3 regions of the Desulfitobacterium elongatum genome follow, and region 3 is predicted to be linked to each of the others. Evidence: a T-box and tRNA genes for the amino acid it is inferred to sense, from the RefSeq annotation. Region 3 holds a T-box; the other regions hold tRNA genes.
The links. The T-box of region 3 lies ahead of alaS (alanine--tRNA ligase). A T-box ahead of a tRNA ligase gene usually reads a tRNA of that ligase, here a tRNA-Ala.

Region 1: it encodes a tRNA-Ala, which carries the amino acid that the T-box ahead of alaS (alanine--tRNA ligase) is inferred to sense. The anticodon was not compared.
Region 2: it encodes a tRNA-Ala, which carries the amino acid that the T-box ahead of alaS (alanine--tRNA ligase) is inferred to sense. The anticodon was not compared.

What each region holds. Positions count from the first base shown of each region.
Region 1 is NZ_AP038772.1:2,614,692-2,620,842, reverse strand. It holds rRNA gene ACZ42W_RS12270 (16S ribosomal RNA) at 158-1,820, shown strand; tRNA gene ACZ42W_RS12265 (tRNA-Ala) at 2,014-2,089, shown strand; rRNA gene ACZ42W_RS12260 (23S ribosomal RNA) at 2,258-5,316, shown strand; rRNA gene rrf (5S ribosomal RNA) at 5,452-5,568, shown strand.
Region 2 is NZ_AP038772.1:2,504,366-2,510,516, reverse strand. It holds gene ACZ42W_RS11740 (flavodoxin family protein) at 15-614, shown strand; gene ACZ42W_RS11735 (YczE/YyaS/YitT family protein) at 700-1,392, opposite strand; rRNA gene ACZ42W_RS11730 (16S ribosomal RNA) at 1,802-3,367, shown strand; tRNA gene ACZ42W_RS11725 (tRNA-Ala) at 3,560-3,635, shown strand; rRNA gene ACZ42W_RS11720 (23S ribosomal RNA) at 3,816-6,151, shown strand, end outside.
Region 3 is NZ_AP038772.1:1,588,151-1,594,301, reverse strand. It holds gene ACZ42W_RS07405 (aldo/keto reductase) at 1-844, opposite strand, end outside; gene ACZ42W_RS07400 (IreB family regulatory phosphoprotein) at 1,119-1,370, opposite strand; gene alaS (alanine--tRNA ligase) at 1,456-4,086, opposite strand; T-box leader at 4,177-4,413, opposite strand; gene ACZ42W_RS07390 (AI-2E family transporter) at 4,461-5,504, opposite strand; gene ACZ42W_RS07385 (hypothetical protein) at 5,687-5,818, opposite strand; gene ACZ42W_RS07380 (hypothetical protein) at 5,838-6,032, opposite strand; gene ACZ42W_RS07375 (PRC-barrel domain-containing protein) at 6,029-6,151, opposite strand, start outside.

The DNA.
Region 1 (6,151 bases), 1.0 Mb from region 3:
TAATAGTTGACGGTTAATCTCTGAAATGCTATTATAAGATTCCGCCGCAAGAACGGCCGGCAAATGGTCTTTGAAAACTAAACAACAAGGAACAGCCAATGACTCGTCAAGAGTTAAAGATTTAGATAATTTGAGCAATCAAATTTTCTTCATAAATTTTATGGAGAGTTTGATCCTGGCTCAGGACGAACGCTGGCGGCGTGCCTAACACATGCAAGTCGAACGGTCCAGTGTCTAACACCGAGTATTTTGGAGCTCGTAAGTGGTGCCTTGCGAGAGCGCGAAGAATGAGCGCTCCACGCATTCAATAAGTACCAACACGAAGCAGAGAATACTGGGTGTTAGATGCTGGATAGTGGCGGACGGGTGAGTAACGCGTGGGTAACCTACCCATTAAATCGGGACAACCCTTGGAAACGAGGGCTAATACCGGATACGCTTAAGAGCTGGCATCAGCTTTTAAGGAGAGGTGGCCTCTGAACATGCTACCGATAATGGATGGACCCGCGTCTGATTAGCTAGTTGGTGGGGTAAAGGCCTACCAAGGCGACGATCAGTAGCCGGCCTGAGAGGGTGAACGGCCACACTGGGACTGAGACACGGCCCAGACTCCTACGGGAGGCAGCAGTGGGGAATCTTCCGCAATGGACGAAAGTCTGACGGAGCAACGCCGCGTGTACGACGAAGGCCTTCGGGTTGTAAAGTACTGTCTTCAGGGACGAACGGTGCGGGTGTAAATAATGCCTGTACATGACGGTACCTGAGGAGGAAGCCCCGGCTAACTACGTGCCAGCAGCCGCGGTAATACGTAGGGGGCAAGCGTTGTCCGGAATCATTGGGCGTAAAGGGCGCGTAGGCGGATATTTAAGTCTGGTGTGAAAACCTAGGGCTCAACCCTGGGAGTGCATCGGAAACTGGGTATCTTGAGGACAGGAGAGGAAAGTGGAATTCCACGTGTAGCGGTGAAATGCGTAGATATGTGGAGGAACACCAGTGGCGAAGGCGACTTTCTGGACTGTAACTGACGCTGAGGCGCGAAAGCGTGGGGAGCAAACAGGATTAGATACCCTGGTAGTCCACGCCGTAAACGATGAGTGCTAGGTGTAGAGGGTATCGACCCCTTCTGTGCCGCAGTTAACACAATAAGCACTCCGCCTGGGGAGTACGGCCGCAAGGTTGAAACTCAAAGGAATTGACGGGGGCCCGCACAAGCGGTGGATTATGTGGTTTAATTCGACGCAACGCGAAGAACCTTACCAAGGCTTGACATCCACAGAATCCTGAGGAAACTTAGGAGTGCCCTTCGGGGAGCTGTGAGACAGGTGGTGCATGGTTGTCGTCAGCTCGTGTCGTGAGATGTTGGGTTAAGTCCCGCAACGAGCGCAACCCCTATATTTAGTTGCTAACGAGTAAGGTCGAGCACTCTAGATAGACTGCCGGTGACAAACCGGAGGAAGGTGGGGATGACGTCAAATCATCATGCCCCTTATGTCTTGGGCTACACACGTAATACAATGGCCGGTACAGACGGAAGCGAAGCCGTGAGGTGGAGCGAATCCGAGAAAGCCGGTCTCAGTTCGGATTGTTCTCTGCAACTCGAGAACATGAAGTCGGAATCGCTAGTAATCGCAGGTCAGCATACTGCGGTGAATACGTTCCCGGGCCTTGTACACACCGCCCGTCACACCACGAAAGTCTGCAACACCCGAAGCCGGTGAGGTAACCCGAAAGGGAGCTAGCCGTCGAAGGTGGGGCCGATGATTGGGGTGAAGTCGTAACAAGGTAGCCGTATCGGAAGGTGCGGCTGGATCACCTCCTTTCTAAGGAGAACGGTTCACTCTAGTAGTGAGCGTATCCTATGGTCGATCCTTTGAAGGACTGATGCGAAAGCATTAAGAGTTCAAAGGTGAAGAGTCGCAAGACTCGAAATGCCGAAGAGGCAAAACAGGGAAACCTGTAAAGAGCTGTTTGAGTGCAAACTACTTGTTGTTTAGTTTTGAGAGACCAGACGTTGGGGGTATAGCTCAGCTGGGAGAGCGCTAGAATCGCACTCTAGAGGCCAGCGGTTCGATCCCGCTTACCTCCACCACTCGATTTTTTGAGACTCGGTTTCGTGATTTGAAAGAATCTAGTAATTTGAATCGAGAAAATCGATGGAGAATGGTTTCTAAATATGTTCTTTGAAAACTGCACAGAGAAAAAGAAATTAACTGTAAATTAGGATAAACATCTGAGAACCTAATGTGGCGGGACGTTTGGTCAAGCTACTAAGGGCGTACGGTGGATGCCTAGGCGCTAAGAGTCGAAGAAGGGCGCGGCGAGCGGCGAAACGCCACGGGGAGCAGTAAGCATGCATTGATCCGTGGATACCCGAATGGGGCAACCCATCCAGAGTCATATCTGGATATCGTTAACTGAATCCATAGGTTAACGAAGACAACCCGGGGAACTGAAACATCTAAGTACCCGGAGGAAGAGAAAGAATAATCGATTCCCTGAGTAGCGGCGAGCGAAACGGGAAGAGCCCAAACCGACCCCTTCGGGGATCGGGGTTGTAGGACCCTCTTTTAAGAATGGATTTCTAGCCGAAGTGATCTGGAAAGATCGAGCAAAGAAGGTAACACTCCTGTAGGCGAAAGTTGCACATTCTGTGAGGGTATCCTGAGTACCGCGGGACACGAGAAACCCCGTGGGAAACCGGGAGGACCACCTCCCAAGGCTAAATACTCCTTAGCGACCGATAGCGAACTAGTACCGTGAGGGAAAGGTGAAAAGCACCCCGGGAGGGGAGTGAAAAAGAACCTGAAACCGTACGCTTACAAGCAGTCAAAGCACTATTAAGGTGTGATGGCGTGCCTTTTGTAGAATGAACCGGCGAGTTACGGTATGTAGCGAGGTTAAGGCGAGAAGCCGGAGCCGGAGCGAAAGCGAGTCTGAACAGGGCGACAAGTTACATGCTGTAGACCCGAAACCGTGTGATCTACCCATGGACAGGGTGAAGGTGGGGTAAAACCTACTGGAGGCCCGAACTCACTGTCGTTGAAAAGGCAGGGGATGAGCTGTGGGTAGGGGTGAAATGCCAATCGAACACGGAGATAGCTGGTTCTCCCCGAAATAGCTTTAGGGCTAGCCTCGAATCGATGATTATTGGCGGTAAAGCACTGAATAGGCTAGGGGCCTTACCGGGTTACCGAACCTTATCAAACTCTGAATGCCAATAATTTAGATCGGGAGTCAGACTGTGGGGGATAAGCTTCATAGTCGAAAGGGAAACAGCCCAGACCATCAGCTAAGGTCCCAAAGTATACGCTAAGTGGAAAAGGATGTGGAATTGCACAGACAACCAGGATGTTGGCTCAGAAGCAGCCACCATTTAAAGAGTGCGTAATAGCTCACTGGTCGAGTGGTTCTGCGCCGAAAATGTAACGGGGCTCAAGCGTATCACCGAAGCTATGGCTTGGAATGGAATTATTAAGTCTTTAGATAGAGAACACAAAAGACGTTACTTCAGGAATTTTGCTTCCACAAAGGAAGACAAAAGTTTTAATCAAAGCAAAATTCCCAAATGTCTTTAGGGGCTCAGCGTAAAGTCAATGCTAAGGATTTAATAATTCCATTCCAGGGGTAGGGGAGCGTTCTGAATGCAGCGAAGTTGTTCTGTAAGGAATGGTGGAGCGTTTAGAAGTGAGAATGCCGGTATGAGTATGCGAAAAGGTGAGTGAGAATCTCACCCGCCGTAAACCTAAGGATTCCTGGGGAAGGCTCGTCCGCCCAGGGTAAGTCGGGACCTAAGCCGAGGCGTAAAGCGTAGGCGATGGACAACTGGTTGAGATTCCAGTACCACTCTTAAGCGTTTGAGCAATGGGGTGACACAGAAGGATAGGTTAAGCGTGCCGTTGGTTGAGCACGCCCAAGCCCGTAGGGTGTGAGACAGGTAAATCCGTCTCGCGAGAAGCCTGAAAGGTGATGGGGAGCGAAAATAAGTAGCGAAGTAACCGACTCCAAGCTGTCAAGAAAAGCCTCTAGTGAGCTGATGAGTGCCCGTACCGCAAACCGACACAGGTAGGTAAGGAGAGAATCCTAAGGCGCGCGAGAAAACCCTCGTTAAGGAACTCGGCAAAATGACCCCGTAACTTCGGGAGAAGGGGTGCTCTTTGAAAGAAGAGCCGCAGAGAAGAGGTCCAGGCGACTGTTTAACAAAAACACAGGTCCCTGCCAATCTGAAAAGAGAAGTATAGGGGCTGACGCCTGCCCGGTGCTGGAAGGTTAAGAGGAGAGGTTAGCGCAAGCGAAGCTTTGAATTGAAGCCCCAGTAAACGGCGGCCGTAACTATAACGGTCCTAAGGTAGCGAAATTCCTTGTCAGGTAAGTTCTGACCCGCACGAAAGGCGTAACGATCTGGACACTGTCTCAACGAGGGACTCGGCGAAATTGTAATACCCGTGAAGATGCGGGTTACCTGCGACAGGACAGAAAGACCCCATGGAGCTTTACTGTAGCTTGACATTGGATTTTGGTATAAAATGTACAGGATAGGTGGGAGACAAAGAAGCTAGGGCGCCAGCCTTGGTGGAGTCGCCGGTGGGATACCACTCTTTTTGTACTGAAGTTCTAACTTAGACCCCTGAATCGGGGTTGAGGACCGTGTCAGGTGGGCAGTTTGACTGGGGCGGTCGCCTCCTAAAGAGTAACGGAGGCGCCCAAAGGTTCCCTCAGCGCGGTTGGAAATCGCGCGTAGAGTGTAAAGGCAAAAGGGAGCTTGACTGCGAGACCAACAAGTCGAGCAGGGACGAAAGTCGGGCTTAGTGATCCGGTGGTACCGAGTGGAAGGGCCATCGCTCAACGGATAAAAGCTACCCTGGGGATAACAGGCTTATCTCCCCCAAGAGTCCATATCGACGGGGAGGTTTGGCACCTCGATGTCGGCTCATCGCATCCTGGGGCTGTAGTAGGTCCCAAGGGTTGGGCTGTTCGCCCATTAAAGCGGTACGTGAGCTGGGTTCAGAACGTCGTGAGACAGTTCGGTCCCTATCCGTCGCAGGCGCAGGAAATTTGAGAGGATCTGACCCTAGTACGAGAGGACCGGGTTGGACGGATCACTGGTGTACCAGTTGTCTCGCCAGAGGCACAGCTGGGTAGCTATATCCGGAGCGGATAAGCGCTGAAAGCATCTAAGCGCGAAACCGACCTCAAGATGAGATTTCCCACAGCATAAGCTGGTAAGACCCCTGAATGATGATCAGGTTGATAGGCCCGGTGTGGAAGCGCGGTGACGCGTGGAGCTGACGGGTACTAATCGGTCGAGGGCTTGACCTAACAAACGACACAAGCAGTTCACTCACTTTGGGCTCAACTTGAGTGAGGAAGAGATTATCTTAATTACAGTTAAGGCATTACATCTGTGCAGTTTTGAGGGAATAGGGTTCCGAAAGGAGCTTGAAACTTCAAAGATCTGGTGATTATTCCGGAGGGGTTCCACCCGTTTCCATCTCGAACACGGAAGTTAAGACCTCCAGGGCTGATGATACTTGGACCGCAGGGTCCTGGGAAAGTAAGTCGTTGCCAGGTAACAACGAAGAGACCGTCTATTTTAGATGGTCTTTTTGCTTTTTTACGTTGTAAAAAACTAAACGGGGTGTGCATGATGCTCTGGGGTCGGTTCCACCCGTTCGCCGGCGCCGCGTAGTCTCTCTCTCCAGCACAGCGGCTTGGCCGAAATGATGTACTACATCATTTCGTATCTCGAACACGGAAGTTAAGACCTCCAGGGCTGATGATACTTGGACCGCAGACGTAACAGTCCAGTGGACTGTTACGCGGCCAGCGCCACATCCGCATAGAATGACTGATTGGCGCGGCCTCCTGGGAAAGTAAGTCGTTGCCAGGTAAGTGCAAAGAGACCGTCTATTTAGATGGTCTTTTTGCTTTTTTACGTTGTAAAAAACTACGGAGTGTGCATGGTGCTCTGGGGTCGGTTCCACCCGTACGCCTGCGCCGCGTAGTCTCTCTCTCCAGCACAGCGGCTTGGCCGAAATGATGTACTACAACTTCAGCTGCTAAGTTTTTTTTGTAGAATTGCCGCTTCGGCGAAACTGTCCACTGGACACTTTCGTATTTCGTATCTTGAACACGGAAGTTAAGGCCTCCAGGG
Region 2 (6,151 bases), 920 kb from region 3:
ATGAGGTGAGTGAGTTGTTAATCCTCGGCCTAAACGGTAGTCCTAATAAAGACGGAAATACACGGTTTCTGTTAAATAAGGTTCTCGAGACGGCAAGCGTTCTTGGTGCTGAGACACAAATTCTCCAAGTAGCTGAACTTGTTAGATTGGCAAAGCATCCCTTCTGCACAGTCTGTAGTAACCCCTGTTCCGGCGTTTGTTATAAGGGAACAGAACTAGCTGAATCCTATGAGCTATTAAAAAGAGCTGACGGGGTTATTTTCGGAAGTCCTACCTATTTTGGTACTGTATCCGCACAACTTAAAGCCTTCTTCGATAAAACTCGGATGCTTAGACGCGATAAAGGGCTTTATAATGTAGTTGCCGCAGGTGTTACCGTAGGAGGATCAAAATACGGTGGGCAGGAAGCGACAATGAAAGCCCTGCATGATATCATGTTGGTTCATGGTATGATTATCGTAGGGGATGGATTTATTGAAAAGGACTGTGGTCATCATGGAGTGATCGCTCAACGACCCGCCCAGAGCGATGATTTTGCACTCACCCGTGCCGAGCTACTTGGAAAAAGAATGGTCGAAGTTTGTGGGGCGACGCAATCCCTCCGTAAAAAGTGAACCTTTTGAGGCTGATGTACTCTGAATACGAATGAAAGAGGCTACCCAGATGAATGATCCGTTCATCTGGGTAGCCTCTCTAACATCAATTACTTTGTATCTTTTCAGTTAGTTTTAGCCGATTCAAGAGTTGCATACCCCATTGCACAAAAAGCCCAATCGATATTGAAAAGATCAAAGTACCGATCCCTAAGGGGCCGCCCATTAGAAAACCAAGGAAAACAACGAATACTTCAATCCCAGTTCTTACTTGAGCAATACTAAAGCGTGTTTTCTGATTAAGACCTAACATCAAACCATCTCGAGGTCCGGCACCAAGATTTCCAAGTAAATATAGGGCTGTTCCAAAGCCAGAAATGATAATTCCAACAATAAGATAAAGAAGACTTAAGGTGACACTTTGAGGTGTTTCTATTAAATGACTCGAAATCAACAAGTTAAGGACTATACCATAATAGTAGATATTAATAAAAGTTCCTATTCGTGGTTTGATGCCCATGAAAGAGGCTGGGATTAGAACTAGGATACCAATAACAATACCGATTGTCCCTAGCTCTATAGAAGGAAAATACCTAGAGATTCCTATATGAAGTACATCCCAAGGACTGACTCCTAGGCCCTGTGCAGCTATGAGAAAATAATTCCCTACACAAGCGATAAACAAGCCTACAAAGAAATAGACGTACCTCATTAATAACGTATAAAGCTGTAATCGAGTGGGCCTTTTATCCCAAATAGCTATCGAATTTAAGTTAATCTGAGCTTCTGTTTTTTTCAAGTTATACACCCCGAAGTCATGAATAAGCCTAGATTTGAATCACAAAATGCAAGAGACAAAATATGTAACTGAAATATTATAGCATAGAACAGGTGGTAGTTATCGCTAACAACTCCAAGTATTTACTAAGTTGTAGCAGCCTCTTTAGGCTTTTTCCATAGTATAAAAGATCAGAAATAGCTATAACGGATCTAAATTCTTTCTACGCTTACGATGTGAAAAACACATGTGAAAAAAACTATTGACATCAGGAATTCAACCTGCTAGAATCTATAAATGTCGCCACTAAGTGCGGCACACGGTGAAAGCCGTAAAATGGTCTTTGAAAACTAAACAACAAGGAACAGCCAATGACTCGTCAAGAGTTAAAGATTTAGATAATTTGAGCAATCAAATTTTCTTCATAAATTTTATGGAGAGTTTGATCCTGGCTCAGGACGAACGCTGGCGGCGTGCCTAACACATGCAAGTCGAACGGAGAACTCAATAAGCTTGCTTAGAGAGTTCTTAGTGGCGGACGGGTGAGTAACGCGTGGGTAACCTACCCATTAAATCGGGACAACCCTTGGAAACGAGGGCTAATACCGGATACGCTTAAGAGCTGGCATCAGCTTTTAAGGAGAGGTGGCCTCTGAACATGCTACCGATAATGGATGGACCCGCGTCTGATTAGCTAGTTGGTGGGGTAAAGGCCTACCAAGGCGACGATCAGTAGCCGGCCTGAGAGGGTGAACGGCCACACTGGGACTGAGACACGGCCCAGACTCCTACGGGAGGCAGCAGTGGGGAATCTTCCGCAATGGACGAAAGTCTGACGGAGCAACGCCGCGTGTACGACGAAGGCCTTCGGGTTGTAAAGTACTGTCTTCAGGGACGAACGGTATGGGTGTGAATAATGCCTGTACATGACGGTACCTGAGGAGGAAGCCCCGGCTAACTACGTGCCAGCAGCCGCGGTAATACGTAGGGGGCAAGCGTTGTCCGGAATCATTGGGCGTAAAGGGCGCGTAGGCGGATATTTAAGTCTGGTGTGAAAACCTAGGGCTCAACCCTGGGAGTGCATCGGAAACTGGGTATCTTGAGGACAGGAGAGGAAAGTGGAATTCCACGTGTAGCGGTGAAATGCGTAGATATGTGGAGGAACACCAGTGGCGAAGGCGACTTTCTGGACTGTAACTGACGCTGAGGCGCGAAAGCGTGGGGAGCAAACAGGATTAGATACCCTGGTAGTCCACGCCGTAAACGATGAGTGCTAGGTGTAGAGGGTATCGACCCCTTCTGTGCCGCAGTTAACACAATAAGCACTCCGCCTGGGGAGTACGGCCGCAAGGTTGAAACTCAAAGGAATTGACGGGGGCCCGCACAAGCGGTGGATTATGTGGTTTAATTCGACGCAACGCGAAGAACCTTACCAAGGCTTGACATCCACAGAATCTCGAGGAAACTTGAGAGTGCCCTTCGGGGAGCTGTGAGACAGGTGGTGCATGGTTGTCGTCAGCTCGTGTCGTGAGATGTTGGGTTAAGTCCCGCAACGAGCGCAACCCCTATATTTAGTTGCTAACGAGTAAGGTCGAGCACTCTAGATAGACTGCCGGTGACAAACCGGAGGAAGGTGGGGATGACGTCAAATCATCATGCCCCTTATGTCTTGGGCTACACACGTAATACAATGGCCGGTACAGACGGAAGCGAAGCCGTGAGGTGGAGCGAATCCGAGAAAGCCGGTCTCAGTTCGGATTGTTCTCTGCAACTCGAGAACATGAAGTCGGAATCGCTAGTAATCGCAGGTCAGCATACTGCGGTGAATACGTTCCCGGGCCTTGTACACACCGCCCGTCACACCACGAAAGTCTGCAACACCCGAAGCCGGTGAGGTAACCCGAAAGGGAGCTAGCCGTCGAAGGTGGGGCCGATGATTGGGGTGAAGTCGTAACAAGGTAGCCGTATCGGAAGGTGCGGCTGGATCACCTCCTTTCTAAGGAGAACGGTTCACTCTAGTAGTGAGCGTATCCTATGGTCGATCCTTTGAAAGACTGATGCGAAAGCATTAAGAGTTCAAAGGTGATGAGTCGAAAGACTCGAAATGCCGAAGAGGCAAAACAGGGAAACCTGTAAAGAGCTGTTTGAGTGCAAACTACTTGTTGTTTAGTTTTGAGAGACCTGACGTGGGGGTATAGCTCAGCTGGGAGAGCACCTGCCTTGCAAGCAGGGGGTCAGCGGTTCGATCCCGCTTACCTCCACCATTTATATCTGGTTTCTCTGGCAAAAATTAAAGATTGAAAGTTTGGTTGTAAAATGCTAAACTAACAATCCGCTAAGAGATGAAAGTCTCTAAGCAAAAATGTTCTTTGAAAACTGCACAGAGAAAATAATTAACTGTAAATTAGGATAAACATCTGAGAACCTAATGTGGCGGGACGTTTGGTCAAGCTATTAAGGGCGTACGGTGGATGCCTAGGCGCTAAGAGTCGAAGAAGGGCGCGGCGAGCGGCGAAACGCCACGGGGAGCAGTAAGCATGCATTGATCCGTGGATACCCGAATGGGGCAACCCATCCAGAGTCATATCTGGATATCGTTAACTGAATCCATAGGTTAACGAAGACAACCCGGGGAACTGAAACATCTAAGTACCCGGAGGAAGAGAAAGAATAATCGATTCCCTGAGTAGCGGCGAGCGAAACGGGAAGAGCCCAAACCGACCCCTTCGGGGATCGGGGTTGTAGGACCCTCTTTTAAGAATGGATTTCTAGCCGAAGTGATCTGGAAAGATCGAGCAAAGAAGGTAACACTCCTGTAGGCGAAAGGAAGACATTCTGTGAGGGTATCCTGAGTACCGCGGGACACGAGAAACCCCGTGGGAAACCGGGAGGACCACCTCCCAAGGCTAAATACTCCTTAGCGACCGATAGCGAACTAGTACCGTGAGGGAAAGGTGAAAAGCACCCCGGGAGGGGAGTGAAAAAGAACCTGAAACCGTACGCTTACAAGCAGTCAAAGCACCCTTGAGGTGTGATGGCGTGCCTTTTGTAGAATGAACCGGCGAGTTACGGTATGTAGCGAGGTTAAGGCGAGAAGCCGGAGCCGGAGCGAAAGCGAGTCTGAACAGGGCGACAAGTTACATGCTGTAGACCCGAAACCGTGTGATCTACCCATGGACAGGGTGAAGGTGGGGTAAAACCTACTGGAGGCCCGAACTCACTGTCGTTGAAAAGGCAGGGGATGAGCTGTGGGTAGGGGTGAAATGCCAATCGAACACGGAGATAGCTGGTTCTCCCCGAAATAGCTTTAGGGCTAGCCTCGAATCGATGATTATTGGCGGTAAAGCACTGAATAGGCTAGGGGCCTTACCGGGTTACCGAACCTTATCAAACTCTGAATGCCAATAATTTAGATCGGGAGTCAGACTGTGGGGGATAAGCTTCATAGTCGAAAGGGAAACAGCCCAGACCATCAGCTAAGGTCCCAAAGTATACGCTAAGTGGAAAAGGATGTGGAATTGCACAGACAACCAGGATGTTGGCTCAGAAGCAGCCACCATTTAAAGAGTGCGTAATAGCTCACTGGTCGAGTGGTTCTGCGCCGAAAATGTAACGGGGCTCAAGCGTATCACCGAAGCTATGGCTTGTACACTCAGTGTACAGGGGTAGGGGAGCGTTCTGAATGCAGCGAAGTTGTTCTGTAAGGAATGGTGGAGCGTTTAGAAGTGAGAATGCCGGTATGAGTATGCGAAAAGGTGAGTGAGAATCTCACCCGCCGTAAACCTAAGGATTCCTGGGGAAGGCTCGTCCGCCCAGGGTAAGTCGGGACCTAAGCCGAGGCGTAAAGCGTAGGCGATGGACAACTGGTTGAGATTCCAGTACCACTCTTAAGCGTTTGAGCAATGGGGTGACACAGAAGGATAGGTTAAGCGTGCCGTTGGTTGAGCACGCCCAAGCCCGTAGGGTGTGAGGCAGGAAAATCCGCCTCGCGAGAAGCCTGAAAGGTGACGGGGAGCGAAAATAAGTAGCGAAGTAACCGACTCCAAGCTGTCAAGAAAAGCCTCTAGTGAGCAAGAGAGTGCCCGTACCGCAAACCGACACAGGTAGGTAAGGAGAGAATCCTAAGGCGCGCGAGAAAACCCTCGTTAAGGAACTCGGCAAAATGACCCCGTAACTTCGGGAGAAGGGGTGCTCTTTGAAAGAAGAGCCGCAGAGAAGAGGTCCAGGCGACTGTTTAACAAAAACACAGGTCCCTGCCAATCTGAAAAGAGAAGTATAGGGGCTGACGCCTGCCCGGTGCTGGAAGGTTAAGAGGAGAGGTTAGCGCAAGCGAAGCTTTGAATTGAAGCCCCAGTAAACGGCGGCCGTAACTATAACGGTCCTAAGGTAGCGAAATTCCTTGTCAGGTAAGTTCTGACCCGCACGAAAGGCGTAACGATCTGGACACTGTCTCAACGAGGGACTCGGCGAAATTGTAATACCCGTGAAGATGCGGGTTACCTGCGACAGGACAGAAAGACCCCATGGAGCTTTACTGTAGCTTGACATTGGATTTTGGTATAAAATGTACAGGATAGGTGGGAGACAGAGAAGCTAGGGCGCCAGCCTTGGTGGAGTCGCCGGTGGGATACCACTCTTTTTGTACTGAAGTTCTAACTTAGACCCCTGAATCGGGGTTGAGGACCGTGTCAGGTGGGCAGTTTGACTGGGGCGGTCGCCTCCTAAAGAGTAACGGAGGCGCCCAAAGGTTCCCTCAGCGCGGTTGGAAATCGCGCGTAGA
Region 3 (6,151 bases):
ATGCCCCTTGTGGGCAGGTTTCACTACATCGCCCACAACCTTGGCACCAATCCGCAATATAGAGCTTTTTTTCCCTATACGTTACAGCATGGACCAAGTCTTCTGGAATTTCCTCACCAGCAAGGAACTTCAGGTTAAAATCGACTTCCTCCGGACTAGACATGCCTAAAGCCATCGCCTGAATTTCCGAAGTACTTTGGATAAAGTTCAAGGCCTCGCGCGGCTTCTCGGCGAGATGCCCGCCACCAAAAACCTTCATCGCATAAATCCCGATTCCGAGTTCTGCTGCAAATCGAATGGCTTCAAGCATCTCCTGAAGGTTTCCATCGATAATCCCCAAGCCTTCGCGATTGACGATGGGATGAATCACGTCGAGGCCGGGTTGGAGTGCACCGGCTCTTACTCCAGCTACAGCATGGGTGGAAATCCCGATAGAGCGGACTCTTCCATCCGCCTTGGCTCTTAGCAACTCTTCCCAAGCCCCCTGATGCCCTTTAAGGGTAAGCGCACTCTCTTGCTCATGGAGCATAAAAAAATCTATAACCTCCCGGTTGAGTCCTTTTCTTGCCCGCTCTATACTTTCGGCCATTTCCTTAGCGGTCACAGAATAGCACTTGCTTACAACCCGTACCTCCGGATGACTCTTAATAGCTTGAGCAATCTGTGCATAGTTATCATAAATCTCAGCCGTATCAATCCAGTTCACACCCAGGTCGAGAGCATAACGTAGAACCTTCACACCTTCATCGAAGGTTACTCTTCCCTGTAAAGGGGAGATCGCTAAGCTCCCAAAACAGACTTCAGATACACACGGGCCATTCCACCCGAGCTGAACCTGTCTCATGACTTGACCCCCCTCAGAATTATTTCTCTTCAAACCCATACAGAAACCCTCACGCTAATGTGAGGGTTTCCAATAGATGCTCTAGTCTGAAAAAACAATGAAAAATGACCTAAAAGCCCCAAAAGCGTAGCTTCTCGCACAAGACGAAAGCCCGATTGTCGTGAAGGCAATCGCACTTGTTTCGTAGGTTTTCGGCCTAGCTGAACGATTTGCGAGAAGCTACACTACCCCAGCAGTTTTAATCCCTAGATGGTGCTGAGATCAGCATGAATGTCTACTCTTTTTGAAGATAGGAGCGAACGAGTTCTTCTAGTAGCTCATAACGTTCCAACTTACGAATTAGGGATCGCGCTTGATTATGGCTTGTGATATAGACAGGATCACCGGACATGAGATACCCGACAAGTTGATTGATGGGATCATATCCTTTTTCCTGTAAAGCCGCATACACTTGTTGCAAAATATCTTGGGGCGAAGCCTCTCCCCCCTGAGATTTAAACATCATAGTGTGCTCTAAACGGTCCATTCGCGTTCCCCCTTTTACAGTCCCTGCTACAATTCTCTAAGAACATTTTCTTATGGAAATATTCTCGCTTGAATTAGGTTTTCCTTTATTTTTGTAAAAATGTTTTAAGAATGGCTGGAACGTGGTCAAGTGCTTCACCCAGTTTTGCAGGGTCTTTTCCCCCGGCCTGAGCCATATCTGGACGACCACCGCCTCCACCACCTGTGATCTTGGCTACTTCTTTAATAATCTGCCCCGCATGGAGCCCACTTAAACCTGTAGGTGCCACAACCGTTACCCAATTTACTTTTCCTTCAGCGGCAGCCCCTAGGACGAGAACTCCGGTCTTTAACTTATCCTTTAAGAGATCCGCCATATTGCGTAGGGAATCCATATCCTGTACATGGACTTGGGCAGCGAGTACGGGCACTCCTTCAACTTCTTTTACCTGTTGCAGAAGGGTCTCTACCTCAGATTTAGCAAATTTTGCACTCAATTGTTGAACTTCTCTCTCCAGATCCTTCACCTGTGCGAGCATACCTTGGACGCGTTTGGAAAGGTCCGCCGGTTGTGCTTTTAAGAGCTGTGCTAAATCAAGCAGCTGATCATTCAAGGAACGGGTATAGGCTAGAGCCTCCGTCCCAGCGACAGCTTCGATCCGTCTTAAGCCTGCACCAATTCCTCCCTCAGAGAGGATCTTTACAAGACCAATATCCCCCGTCGCGTGGATATGGGTTCCACCACAAAGTTCTTTGGAGTAATCCCCCATAGAAACGACTCGGACGGAATCTCCATATTTTTCACCGAAGAGTGCCGTAGCACCACTCGCTTTGGCAGTTTCCAGGCTCATTTCTACGGAGGAAACGGGCATATTCGCAAGAACAGCCTCATTCAGGCGGTCTTCGACCTTCTGAAGTTCCTCTGTACTCATCGCAGAGAAGTGAGTGAAGTCAAAGCGTAGACGCTCTGGAGTGACAAGTGATCCCGCTTGCTGTACATGTTCCCCTAGGACAGAACGAAGGGCTGCTTGGAGAAGATGGGTCGCACTATGATGACGGGCGGTAGCTTGACGAGCATTTCCATCGACGATTGCCTCTACTGCATCGCCGGCATTCAACACCCCTTGGGTAACTAAAACCCGATGATAGATGGTTCCAGTGACACCCTTTTTCACTTCGAGAAGCTTCGCTTCGGCACGTGTCGTCCGAATTATCCCGCTATCAGCAACTTGACCTCCGCTCTCAGCATAGAAAGGAGTTTCAGTGAGGAAACAAAGGACTTCATCCCCTTCTCCAGCATCTGAGGCTACTTCTCCATCGCGGAAGAGTGCTTCAATTCGGGTATTGGCATGGAGAGCTTCATAGCCGAGGAAAGGCGTCGCTCCTAAAGCCTTAGCCTTTTCAGAAATAGCCGTGCTTTCTTGAACCGCTTTCATCTGCTGAGATTGCTCCTTCGCTAGACGACGATGTTCTTCCGAAGCGGCCGTGAAACCCTCCATATCCACCGTCATCTCCTGTTCTAGGAGCATTTCTTCCGTCAATTCTACCGGGAAGCCATAGGTTTCATAGAGATAGAAGGCATCTGTCCCACCGAGAATCGTTTCTCCCGCCTCTTTCAGAGATTTCACTTTTTCTTGAAGGATTTGTGTGCCTTGCTCCAAAGTCGCTTGGAAATTCTTCTCCTCTAGACGCAGATGATTGAGGATGAAGTTTTCATTTTCCTTAAGCTCAGGATAGTGGTGCGCGTAATCGCGTTGGATAATAAGGAAAATCTGCTCGAGGAAAGGCTTGTCGATTCCAAGTAAGCGGGCATAACGAATAGCACGGCGTAAAATCCGGCGTAGTACGTAGCCACGTCCCTCACTTCCTGGGCGGATTCCATCGGATAGCATGAAGGAAACAGCTCGAGTATGATCAGCGACGACTTTCATAGCAATATCATTCTTCGGATTTTCATGATACGTTACCCCAGAAAGTTCTGCTACTTTATTAATGATCGGTAGGAATAAGTCCGTATCAAAGTTAGAAGCTACGCCTTGCATCACGGAAGCGATCCGCTCAAGTCCCATCCCAGTATCAATATTCTGCTTAGGTAATGGGGTAAGCATTCCCGATTCATCCCGATTGTATTGCATGAAGACGAGATTCCAGATTTCTAAGAATCGGTCACAATCGCAGCCGAGTGCACACTCGGGCTTGCCACAGCCCCGGCTCTCGCCTAAGTCGACATAGATTTCTGAGCAATAGCCGCACGGTCCGACAGGGCCAGCCGCCCATAAGTTTTCAGGATCGTTGAGAATCCGCTCCGGAGCCACTCCATTTTTTTCGATCCAAAGTTGCCTTGCTTCCTCGTCTTCTGGATGGACGGTGATCCAAAGCTGCTCGGTTGGGATTTTTAAAACTTCAGTGACAAACTCCCAAGCCCAGGGAATGACTTCTGCCTTGAAGTAATCTCCGAAGGAGAAGTTTCCTAACATCTCAAAGAAGGTATGGTGGCGTGCCGTTTTTCCGACGACCTCTAAGTCAGGGGTACGTACGCACTTCTGAGAAGTGGTCGCTCTTGGGAAAGGGGGTTCTACTTTGCGCATGAAATACGGTTTAAAGGGTACCATCCCGGCGACCGTTAAAAGTAAGGTGGGATCATCCTTTGGAATGAGTGAGGCACTCGGTAAAATTTTGTGCCCTTTGGACTCGAAGAATTGAAGAAACATTTCTCTAAGCTGATTTCCCGTATACACGTTATTTCCTCCCTATGTAGAAAACTTACTTCAATGGAGCTTCTACTCTATTAAAGTTTTTGCGTAAAAATAGATAAAACCCGCCCCTGAATCAGGGACGGGATCTTCACCGTGGTACCACCCTGCTTACCGATTAACAACGCATCCATCATAACGATCAATCGGTCGCTTTGCGACAGTATACTGTCATCGCACTTAACGCGTGCCTCGTCAAGTTTTCATACTTGCCCTCAGGAATAGCCTTCATACAAAGAAACTTGGTTCCTTTCACCTCACGGAACCTCTCTAAAAAGTTCTCTCTATTACTCGTTCCTTCATTAGTTTGTAAAATTCTCAAATTTACTCATAAGTATATCGGAAAGCCTGAGAACTTGTCAACTTTCTCTTTTAACTTCAGGTGAAACAAGCCAAAAGTAGATGTGGCGAATAATCACTCGAAGGACAGCTGCAAACGGGACAGAAAGAAGCATCCCCCAGAAACCGAAAAGCTCTCCCCCCGCAAGCAAAGCGAAGACAATCCATAAAGGATGAAGCCCTACGCTGTCTCCCATGAGTTTAGGAGAAATGACATTCCCCTCAATCTGCTGAACAACAAGGATGACCGCAGCGACTTTTACTGCCATAATCGGAGACTGAATGAGCCCTAAGAGTATCGAGGGGATTGCCCCGATTAAGGGCCCAAAGTAAGGAATCAAATCAAATACTCCACAAAGAACCCCAATGAGAAGGGCATAATCCATCCCTACAAGTTTTACTCCTACCCCACAGAGAATCCCGACAATAACCGCAACAATCAAATTTCCTCGAATGAAACAGCGGACGATATGACTGATATCCTGGATCAACCTCTGCCAATCCACACGCCAACGTTGAGGAACAATTCTTAAAAAGCCGGTTTGAATCCGTTTCCAGTCAGCGAGGAGGTAAATAGCAATAACCGGAGAAAGGATCAGAAGGGTCGTGGAGGCTAGAAGCTCAGGAAGTTTCTCTAGGAAATCTTGAAGCTTTTCTGCTAAGAACGCTTCCCCTTTACCGAGATGACCATCGAACACGGAAACGACCTGATTAGGAAGTCCAGTTGAGCGGAAATTGGAGCGAAAATCTTGGATATACTGCTCCATGGTATGCACAGTCCCTGGGAGAACGGCGGAGAGCTTAGAGAGTTCCATATAGAGCTTTGGTAAGATAAAAAATAACGTAAGCCCGAGGGTGAGTATTATCCCTAAAAAGACCACTGTGATCGATACCTTTCGCCCTAATCCTCGATGGACCAAGCCCTCAACGACCGGACTTAGTAAATAAGCGAGGACAAACGCGACGATAAAAGGACTAAGAATGCTTCGAACAGATAACAGTAGAATGAGGCCAAAAAAGATAACACTCCCTAAAAAGAACCAGCGCCATCTTTCTTTTTTCATGCTCTCCTCCTTTCCATCCCTTAAGATGTGTTACCCCAAACTCAGCTAATCTATACCCATGCTTACTCAGATCTTCTTTCTTTATATAAACAATAGAAGTTTATTCTGGAGAACTCAGACATGCCAAAAGCGCGCCCAGTTGGCGCGCTTCATTTGATTCTAGACGTTCGATATCAGAGAGACTAGCGTTTAATCATTTTCAAACCCTTACGCATCATAGACATGGTTTTGTTCCGAGGGCGCGCCATATAACTGACTGTTGCACCAAGGATACTTCCTGCTACGATACCCCCAATGATTTGTCCTGACTTCATGGTATCCCTCCTTATGCTTTTACTCCAATGCAGCTTGAGTAAGCTCTGCGTCGATCGCTGGGTCATCCCAGGCAACCAAAGTACCATCCTCTGCCAAATCATAGATAACAACTTTGTCTGTTTGGCTTGTGAACTCTACACAGCAATCCCAACAGTAAAACTGACCTACACCAACCTTGCCGATGGCACGTCCACTACAGACCGGACAATTCATGATAGTGAACCCCCTTCTTTTCCTTGGTCCCAGGGGGATACCTGGTCTTCAACGATTAAGACGTCTTTCCCATCTACCATTACATTTTCCTGCAGAATCGTGCCCCGTCCTTCCATCAG